One region of the Staphylococcus pasteuri genome, then DNA from elsewhere that is predicted to be linked to it. Evidence: predicted binding sites of a transcription regulator. Region 1 holds the regulator's gene; the other holds the start of a gene.
What was found. The regulator LexA, encoded in region 1, represses DNA repair genes until DNA is damaged. The targets are predictions, from matches to a motif close to CGAACATATGTTCG.
Positions count from the first base shown of each region.

Region 2: Q4528_RS09895 (YolD-like family protein) is a predicted target of LexA. The motif match lies at 2,315-2,328, and genes of this name have one in related genera.

Region 1 covers NZ_JAUOQO010000005.1:85,813-89,942, reverse strand. The annotation lists gene Q4528_RS06815 (CAP domain-containing protein) at 1-966, shown strand, start outside; gene lexA (transcriptional repressor LexA) at 1,159-1,782, opposite strand; gene sosA (DNA damage-induced cell division inhibitor SosA) at 1,926-2,159, shown strand; gene Q4528_RS06800 (DUF896 domain-containing protein) at 2,338-2,571, shown strand; gene tkt (transketolase) at 2,705-4,130, shown strand, end outside.
Region 2 covers NZ_JAUOQO010000008.1:58,468-62,597, reverse strand. The annotation lists gene Q4528_RS09910 (DUF4097 family beta strand repeat-containing protein) at 1-141, shown strand, start outside; gene Q4528_RS09905 (C45 family autoproteolytic acyltransferase/hydrolase) at 196-1,236, opposite strand; gene Q4528_RS09900 (hypothetical protein) at 1,629-1,799, shown strand; gene Q4528_RS09895 (YolD-like family protein) at 1,875-2,279, opposite strand; gene pglS (6-phosphogluconolactonase) at 2,497-3,525, shown strand; gene Q4528_RS09885 (aldehyde dehydrogenase) at 3,583-4,130, opposite strand, start outside.

The DNA of each region.
Region 1 (4,130 bases):
TTACCATTAAATGAGTTCAAATTTACAGAGCATTTACAACAAGAAGTTAGAGAGCAAGTTGATCAATGGGCATATGGTAATTCAAATGAAGAAGACTTAAGCTTAGATGTTCCTGACAAACAAGAATTTGCGATTAATAATATTCAAATGAATATGACAAAAAAAGACGTTGAGGATAAATTAGGTAAAGAAAAACGCATAACTTCCAATGAATACGGTACACATTGGTATACGTATTATGATAATGATTATAATCAATTCATAATGATTAGTTATATTAAAAATCGTGTCAATGGCATGTATACGAATCAAAATTTAATATCTTCACAGTCTAAAATTAAATATGCTACACCTAAAAAGGCAGTTCGAGATCGTTTAGGTAAACCTATAGAAGAAATAAGTAAAGGTAACAAACGTTTTGAAGTTAAAAATGACGAGTACGATATTTTCCATAAAAATCACATTTACACAACAGTATTTTACGATAAACATGAAAAAAATGGCGTAACAGCTTTATATCAAGTGAGTGAAGCTATGGAAAATAGATTACAAGAACAATATGGTGCACCTTCCAAATCATTAGAAAAGAGTTTTGAATTACAAAATTTTGACATCGTAAATGCTGAACGTAAACAACATCAATTACCAACTTTAAAATATTCAGCTTCAGTTTCTAATACTGCTAGAAAGCATAGTCAAGATATGGCGGACAATAACTACTTTGATCATACAGATTTAAAAGGGAAATCACCTTTTGATCGTTTGAAAGATGATCATCATGATTTTAGTTCTGCTGGTGAAAATTTAGCGTATGGACAACAAAGTAGTATATTTGCACATGAAGGATTAATGAATTCATTAGGTCATCGAAAAAATATTTTAAATGATAGCTTTTCTACTTTAGGCGTAGGTGTTGATTTTAATGATCGTCGACAACCGTATTGGACAGAAAATTATACTGGTTAATCGTTTAGAGTTAATCATCTTTGGGTAATAATTAGTTGTAAGGAAGTAGATAGAATGTCAACTAAATCAAAACAACAACCTGATATCTTAGATAAAGTAAAAGAAGTTTTAAAAAAGAATCAAAATAAAAAGGATTAGGCAATCGCCTAATCCTTTTATTATTTATAGGGGGGTTATGAGCATAAAATATGATTACATTTCTCTATATAAACCGATAACTTTACCAACTACTATGACATTGTCTAAATAAATTGGATCCATTGTGCTATTTTCAGGTTGCAATCTATAACGATTTTTTTCTTTGTAGAATCGTTTAACTGTAGCCTCATCATCTTCTGTCATAGCAACAATAATATCTCCATTTTCAGCAATTGTTTGACTACGAACAATTACTTTATCTCCATCTAGAATACCTGCTTCAATCATACTATCACCTACAACATTTAATATGAAAATATCACTGTTATGTGTAGATGTTAAATGTTCGGGTAGTGGGAAATACTCTTCAATATTTTCGACTGCTGTAATTGGAATTCCGGCCGTTACTTTACCTATAACAGGAACGTGAATCGTTTCTTCCATATTAATATTGTCGCCTAATTGTTCGCTAACAATTTCAATTGCTCTCGGTTTAGTAGGGTCTCGTCTAATGTAACCTTTTTCTTCTAATCTTGATAAATGACCATGAACAGTCGAACTCGAAGCTAATCCTACAGCCTCTCCGATTTCTCGAACACTCGGTGGATACCCTTTTGATTGAACAATATGTTTAATGTAATCATATATTTCACTTTGTCTTTTCGTTAACTCTCTCATATATAGGCACTCCCTAATTTTATTTGATTATATTATAGCATCTACATAAACAAAAAACAAACGTTTGTTCGTTAAAGTGTTGACATGGAACATCTGTTCTGTTAAATTAATAATACAAACAAACGTTCTAGGAGTGAGATGCAATGTTAACAAAACAAACAAAAACATTTTTAACTTATATATCAGTATTTTTAATATCTTGTCTTATTTTTCTAGTATTTTTCTTAAGCGTTAACCAAAATGAGCATTCAGAACAAACGTACGAAATGACAGACCATGAAATACATCAAAATGTTAATCATAATACTAATCAATCTTTAAATAAACAAGATGATAGCGAACAAAATTCAGGATCAGTGTTCGCATCAATTAACTAATATCATATTTAATAGTTTATGTGAGCGTAACGATTTGGTTACGCTCCTTTTTTTGTTATATTTTACAAAAGGTATATACACAGAATAAATCCATTTTACTTATTGAAATAATATGTAGTAGGTTATTTTCTAACAAATTATCAATTTAAACGATTAACAAACGAAAGTAGGAGCTAAAATGTCTAATAATTTAAATATTGATAGAATTAATGAATTAGCTAAAAAGAAAAAAGAAAAAGGTTTGACCAATGAAGAAGCAAAAGAACAATCTAAATTAAGAAAACAGTATCTTGATTCATTTAGAAAAGGGTTCAAACAACAACTTGAAAGTACTAAGGTCATTGATCCTGAGGGAAATGATGTTACTCCTGAGAAATTAAAACAAATTCAACGACAAAATAAAGAAAAATAGAATGCTAATTACTGAATTTTAAATATAGATTAATATGGAAAATTAAAAATTTTTCAGATTTTTCTTTATGAATTTATATTAAAATAAGTTATAATTGGCATTAAGTATTATTATTAGAAGGGAAGAATATATAATGTTCAATAAAGAAGATCAATTAGCAATCGATACAATTCGTGCATTAAGTATCGATACAATAGAAAAGGCCAATTCAGGTCACCCAGGTTTACCAATGGGAGCAGCACCAATGGCTTACACACTATGGACAAGACACCTAAATTTCAACCCACAATCTAAAGACTATTTCAATAGAGACAGATTTGTATTATCTGCAGGTCATGGTTCTGCTTTATTATATAGTTTATTACACGTTTCTGGTAGTTTAGAAATGGATGAACTAAAACAATTTAGACAATGGGATTCTAAAACTCCAGGTCACCCTGAATTCAGACACACTGATGGTGTAGAAGTGACAACAGGACCTCTTGGTCAAGGATTTGCAATGTCAGTCGGAATGGCTTTAGCTGAAAGTCATTTAGCTGGTAAATTTAACAAAGATAACTATAATGTTGTAGATCATTATACTTATGTTCTAGCTTCTGATGGGGATTTAATGGAAGGTATTTCTCATGAGGCTGCATCATTTGCAGGTCATAATCAATTAGATAAATTAATCGTATTATATGATTCAAATGATATTTCATTAGATGGAGATTTAGATAAAGCATTCTCTGAAAATACTAAATCTCGTTTCGAATCATATGGTTGGAACTACATTTTTGTTAAAGATGGTAATGATTTAGAAGAAATTGATAATGCAATTAATAAAGCTAAATCTCAGCAAGGTCCAACAATCATTGAAGTTAAAACTGTAATTGGTTATGGCGCGCCTAATAAATCAGGTACAAATGGCGTTCATGGTGCTCCTCTAGGCGACGAAGAACGTAAATTAACTTTAGAAGCTTATGGATTAGACCCTGAAAAGAGATTTAATGTACCACAAGAAGTTTACGACATTTTCAATTCAACAATGTTAAAACGTGCTAATGAAAATGAAGAAAATTGGAAAAATAAAGTTGAAGAGTATAGTAAAGCTTATCCTGAATTAGCGGAAGAATTTAAATTAGCTGTAAGTGGTAAATTACCTCAAGATTACAGAGAAGCTTTACCTAAATTTGATGCAGATCATAATGCAGCTTCACGTGCAGATTCTGGTGAAGTTATTCAAGCGTTAAGTAAACATGTACCTTCATTCTTTGGTGGTTCAGCTGACTTAGCTGGTTCAAATAAATCAAATGTTAAAGAAGCTAAAGATTATGATAAAAATAATCGTGACGGTAAAAATATTTGGTTTGGTGTTCGTGAATTTGGAATGGGCGCTGCTGTTAATGGTATGGCTGCACATGGAGGCTTACATCCATATGGTGCAACATTCTTCGTATTCAGTGACTACCTAAAACCAGCTTTACGTTTATCTGCAATTATGGGATTAAATTCAACATTTGTATTTACACATGATTCCATCGCAGTTGGTGAAGATGGTCCAACACACGAACCAATTG
Region 2 (4,130 bases), on a different contig from region 1:
CCGCAAAATACATTATTGAAGTTACAGCCAAGTAAAGGACAATCTTTAATTAAAAATAAAAACTTCCATGAAAGTAAAGTAGGTAAAAGTAACAATGTTTTAGAATTTTATACTGTTGATGGAGATATTACGATTAAATAAAAATGAGATAAGTACAAAAGGAAAATTTAAATTTCCTTTTGTACTTTTTTATTTTTAATATGTTGCAAATTTTAAGTCGCTATCAATCATTCCTTCAAATGATGTTTGTTGTAATTCAACACCATTTAACCAATCATTAAAATTAATTGAAGATGGAGCCTTATTTTCACCTAAAGTCATCCATGCAGTTAGGGATTTTGGCTCATACATAGAAGTATGAATAGTGCCTGACCAACTTCTGAAAAGTTTACTATATATATTGTATTGTGGATCGTTAAAGAGTTTAAATGTCTTATGTTTATCTAGTTGAGGATGAGTTTGTTTAACTGTACGTGCCAACCGTTCTTTAGATTCTTGAGTATAGTTTCGATTTTCATGGGTTAATATTTCATAATGATTAGTGCAGATATTATCATATCGTACTTGAATATCTCTTGGTGTAACTTCAACTATTGCATGATTTAATTCTTTATCCATTAAAATATAACTGAAAGAACTACGGTGTGGAAGGTCTTTTAATAGTTGAATGGCTTCATCTACATTTTTACAAAGTTCTAATATTAATCTTCCAATCATATAGCAAACAAAGCCATTATCAGGCTTTTTACGATGCATAAAATTATATGCCATAACTAAACCGGCTTCGTTCATTCCATCCATTCTTCCAGTGACTCTCGACGTAGGACCGATTTGTGCTAATCCTCCATCATTAGGTCGAAATAGTAAGTATCTACCATCATATGTTGCAGGGTGATAGTCATAATTTCGAACAATATAATCTTGTCCTCTAAATACAGTACAACCACTATCTTTTAAATCTGTGAAACGATAATGAGCAAAATTTAAAATCATTTGTCGTGTAGGTAATTTTAGTACATCTTGCATTCCCATAATTTCTTCCCAAATTTTTGGCGCATATGTTTGAAAGATTGAGTGGGTTTCATTAATATCTATATCAAATCGAGGTATTCTTTTTTTCCATTCTTGTTCGCGATTCTTTAATAATTCGGTTTGTTTTAACCAATTACCGGTTTGTACACCTAAATCATAGTGAGACCCTCTATGGGTCATTATATCGGTTTGGACTTTTTGCATTATTAATATGCTCCTTAAGAAAAATTTACATATTGTAATTAAATATTAATATTACTTTAATTGTAATTAATAGTAATAATATATATAATTAAGATGTATTTAGTTGCTATCGTGCAAATTAGAAAATAGCTTATTTTGAGGTGATATAATGTATAATGCTTATCGAAGAGCTAAAAATGCTTTCTCTAGATGGTGGAACGGATAACATTTAATAATTTTTTATGACGACTGATTTTTAAATCAGTCGTTTTTTTATATGTCTATACTATCATAAATTTGATGAAATGAAGCTTATATATTATCAGTACAAAGGGTATGTATTTATTGATTACGATAAATATGCTATCATATGGTATTGTAGATATGCATATCAAATATAGAGGTGAATTTTAATGTGGAACTTTATTAAAGGTTTATTTAAATTTGTATTTAGTTTAGTAGCTATTACTACAGTTGTTGCAGGTGTAGGTGTAGTTGCATTTGCTTATATTTTCAAAAAAGACTTTGAAGATATCGAAAGAAAAACTAAAGAAATCGTTTCAGATATCGAAAATAACAATTAATTTGGCTTCAAATTAATTAAGAGTCACTGATGAGATAATCATCAGTGGCTTTTTTATTTAATCTTAAAATAGTTTTTAAGAAGGAGAAATAGCTATAATATCTAATATAGAGAGCTTATATTTCTCAGAAGAATGTGATTGATAGCCTTCAACTTCAAAAGTAATGGCATCGATACGCTCAATATTAAGTTCGATTGATTTAAAGTAACCAGCGTCATAATATTTAACGATAACAGGTTGGTTTAATTGAAGGGATTGATGTAAACGAAAATTCAATTCAGATAATTGGTCTTCTGAAAGTATGGGGCGTTCAATTTTATTTTGGTCAATAATATATTGATATATTGTTTCAAATTGCTCTGGTAGTGTAGCAAATGGTGCCCATTTAACCATGCCACGTCCCTTAGGAATATCTCTATCTAATTTGTTACGTGGTATATTTCGATAATCCAATTGACTATTATTTAAATCATTAATCATCTTTCAATCACCTCGATATTTATAATTACATTATACGAACATATGTTCTATTTTGCAAGATTTAATTTCCTATTCCATTAAAAATAGTCTCTCAACACATTCGAATCAATTTAAATTAAGCCTCACATATTTTTATGTCGTAATTTGTACTTAAAAGTTTGTCTTTAGACGTCTAAATTTAATAGAATAGAGATAAGTGAAATGGAGGCGTTTTAAAATGACAAAAGGTTATATCGGTTCATATACTAAAAACAATGGACAAGGTATTTATCAATTTGATTTCGATGAACAACAAGGCCAAATGACACAAGTAGAAACAGCAAATCAAATAGAGGCATCTACTTATTTAACAAGAAACGATCAATTTTTATATGCGATAACAAAAGAAGGCGATAATTGTGGTGTTGCAAGTTTTAAAATTGGAAATGATGGTCAATTAACATTAATAAATAAATGCTTAGCTTCGCAAAATGGAACAGGTTGTTATATACAAGTATCGACAAATGGTGCATTTCTATTTGAAGCGGTTTATGGTGCAGGATTAGCAAGAATATATAAATTAAACCCTACTACGGGAAAAATAGAAAAATTGATTCAAGAATTAGAACACGATTTTCCACTTGGACCACATGAAAGACAAGATCATGCTCATGTTCATTTCTTAAATGAAACACCAGATGGTAAATATGTAGTTGGAACAGACCTGGGTACAGATCGCATTGTGGCATATACTTATGGAGATAATGGTCTAAACGAACATGCTGTTTCTCAGTTTACCCCAGCTGATGGAACTCGACATATTGCTTTTCATGAAAACGGAAATTATGCATATGTCGTACATGAATTATCAAATATCGTAAGTGTGACAAAATATAATGATGGTCATTTTGAAGAATTGGAACGTCATTTAACGATTCCTGAAGATTATAAAGGTGCCACAAAATTAGCAGCGGTTCATTTATCACATGATCAACAATTTTTATATGTAAGCAATCGTGGCCATGATAGTATTGCGATTTATAAAGTATTAGAAAATGGGGCTAAACTTGAACTTGTCGATATTGTATTAAGTGGCGATGAGTTTCCACGTGATTTCAATATTGCTGAATCAGATCAATATTTAATTTGCGCGCATCAAGAAGGTCAATCTAAAGTAACTGTATTTGAAAGAGATAAAAATAAAGGAACATTAACTTTAATAGATGAGGCAACAAATGCGCCAGAAGGTGTTTGCGTTATCTTTTAACTATAAGATTGAATCCCTCAAGTTGCCATAACTTGAGGGATTCTTTATACATAAATATTAATTTTTGAAAAAGGCTTTAATATACTTGAGTTTTCCTTTATAAGGTGGGAAGTATAGACTTGATTCTAGGCGTGTTGATTTAAAAGTATAAGATTTATCATGGGAAAATGTATCAAATGAATATTTTCCATGATATTGACCCATACCAGATAGACCAACACCACCAAATGGTAAATTTGGATTAGCTAAATGCATTAATGTATCATTAATTGCACCACCACCAAATGAAAGCTCATTAAGCACACGATGAGTGGAGTTTTCGTCTTCGCTAAATAAATAAAGACTTAATGGTTTAGATCGTGCTTGAATTATAGAAAATGCTTCATCAAATTGTTCATAACTAATGATAGGTAGTAATGGACCAAATATTTCTTCTTGCATAATTAAATCAGAAGTCTCAACATCATCTATAATAGTCGGTTCAATGTATAAGTCAGATTCATCGCTATGACCACCAAACACAACTTTGTTTTGATGCTGTGTAAGTATATGATTTAGACGATTAAAGTGTTTATTGTTTACGATTCTTCCAAAATCTGGACTAT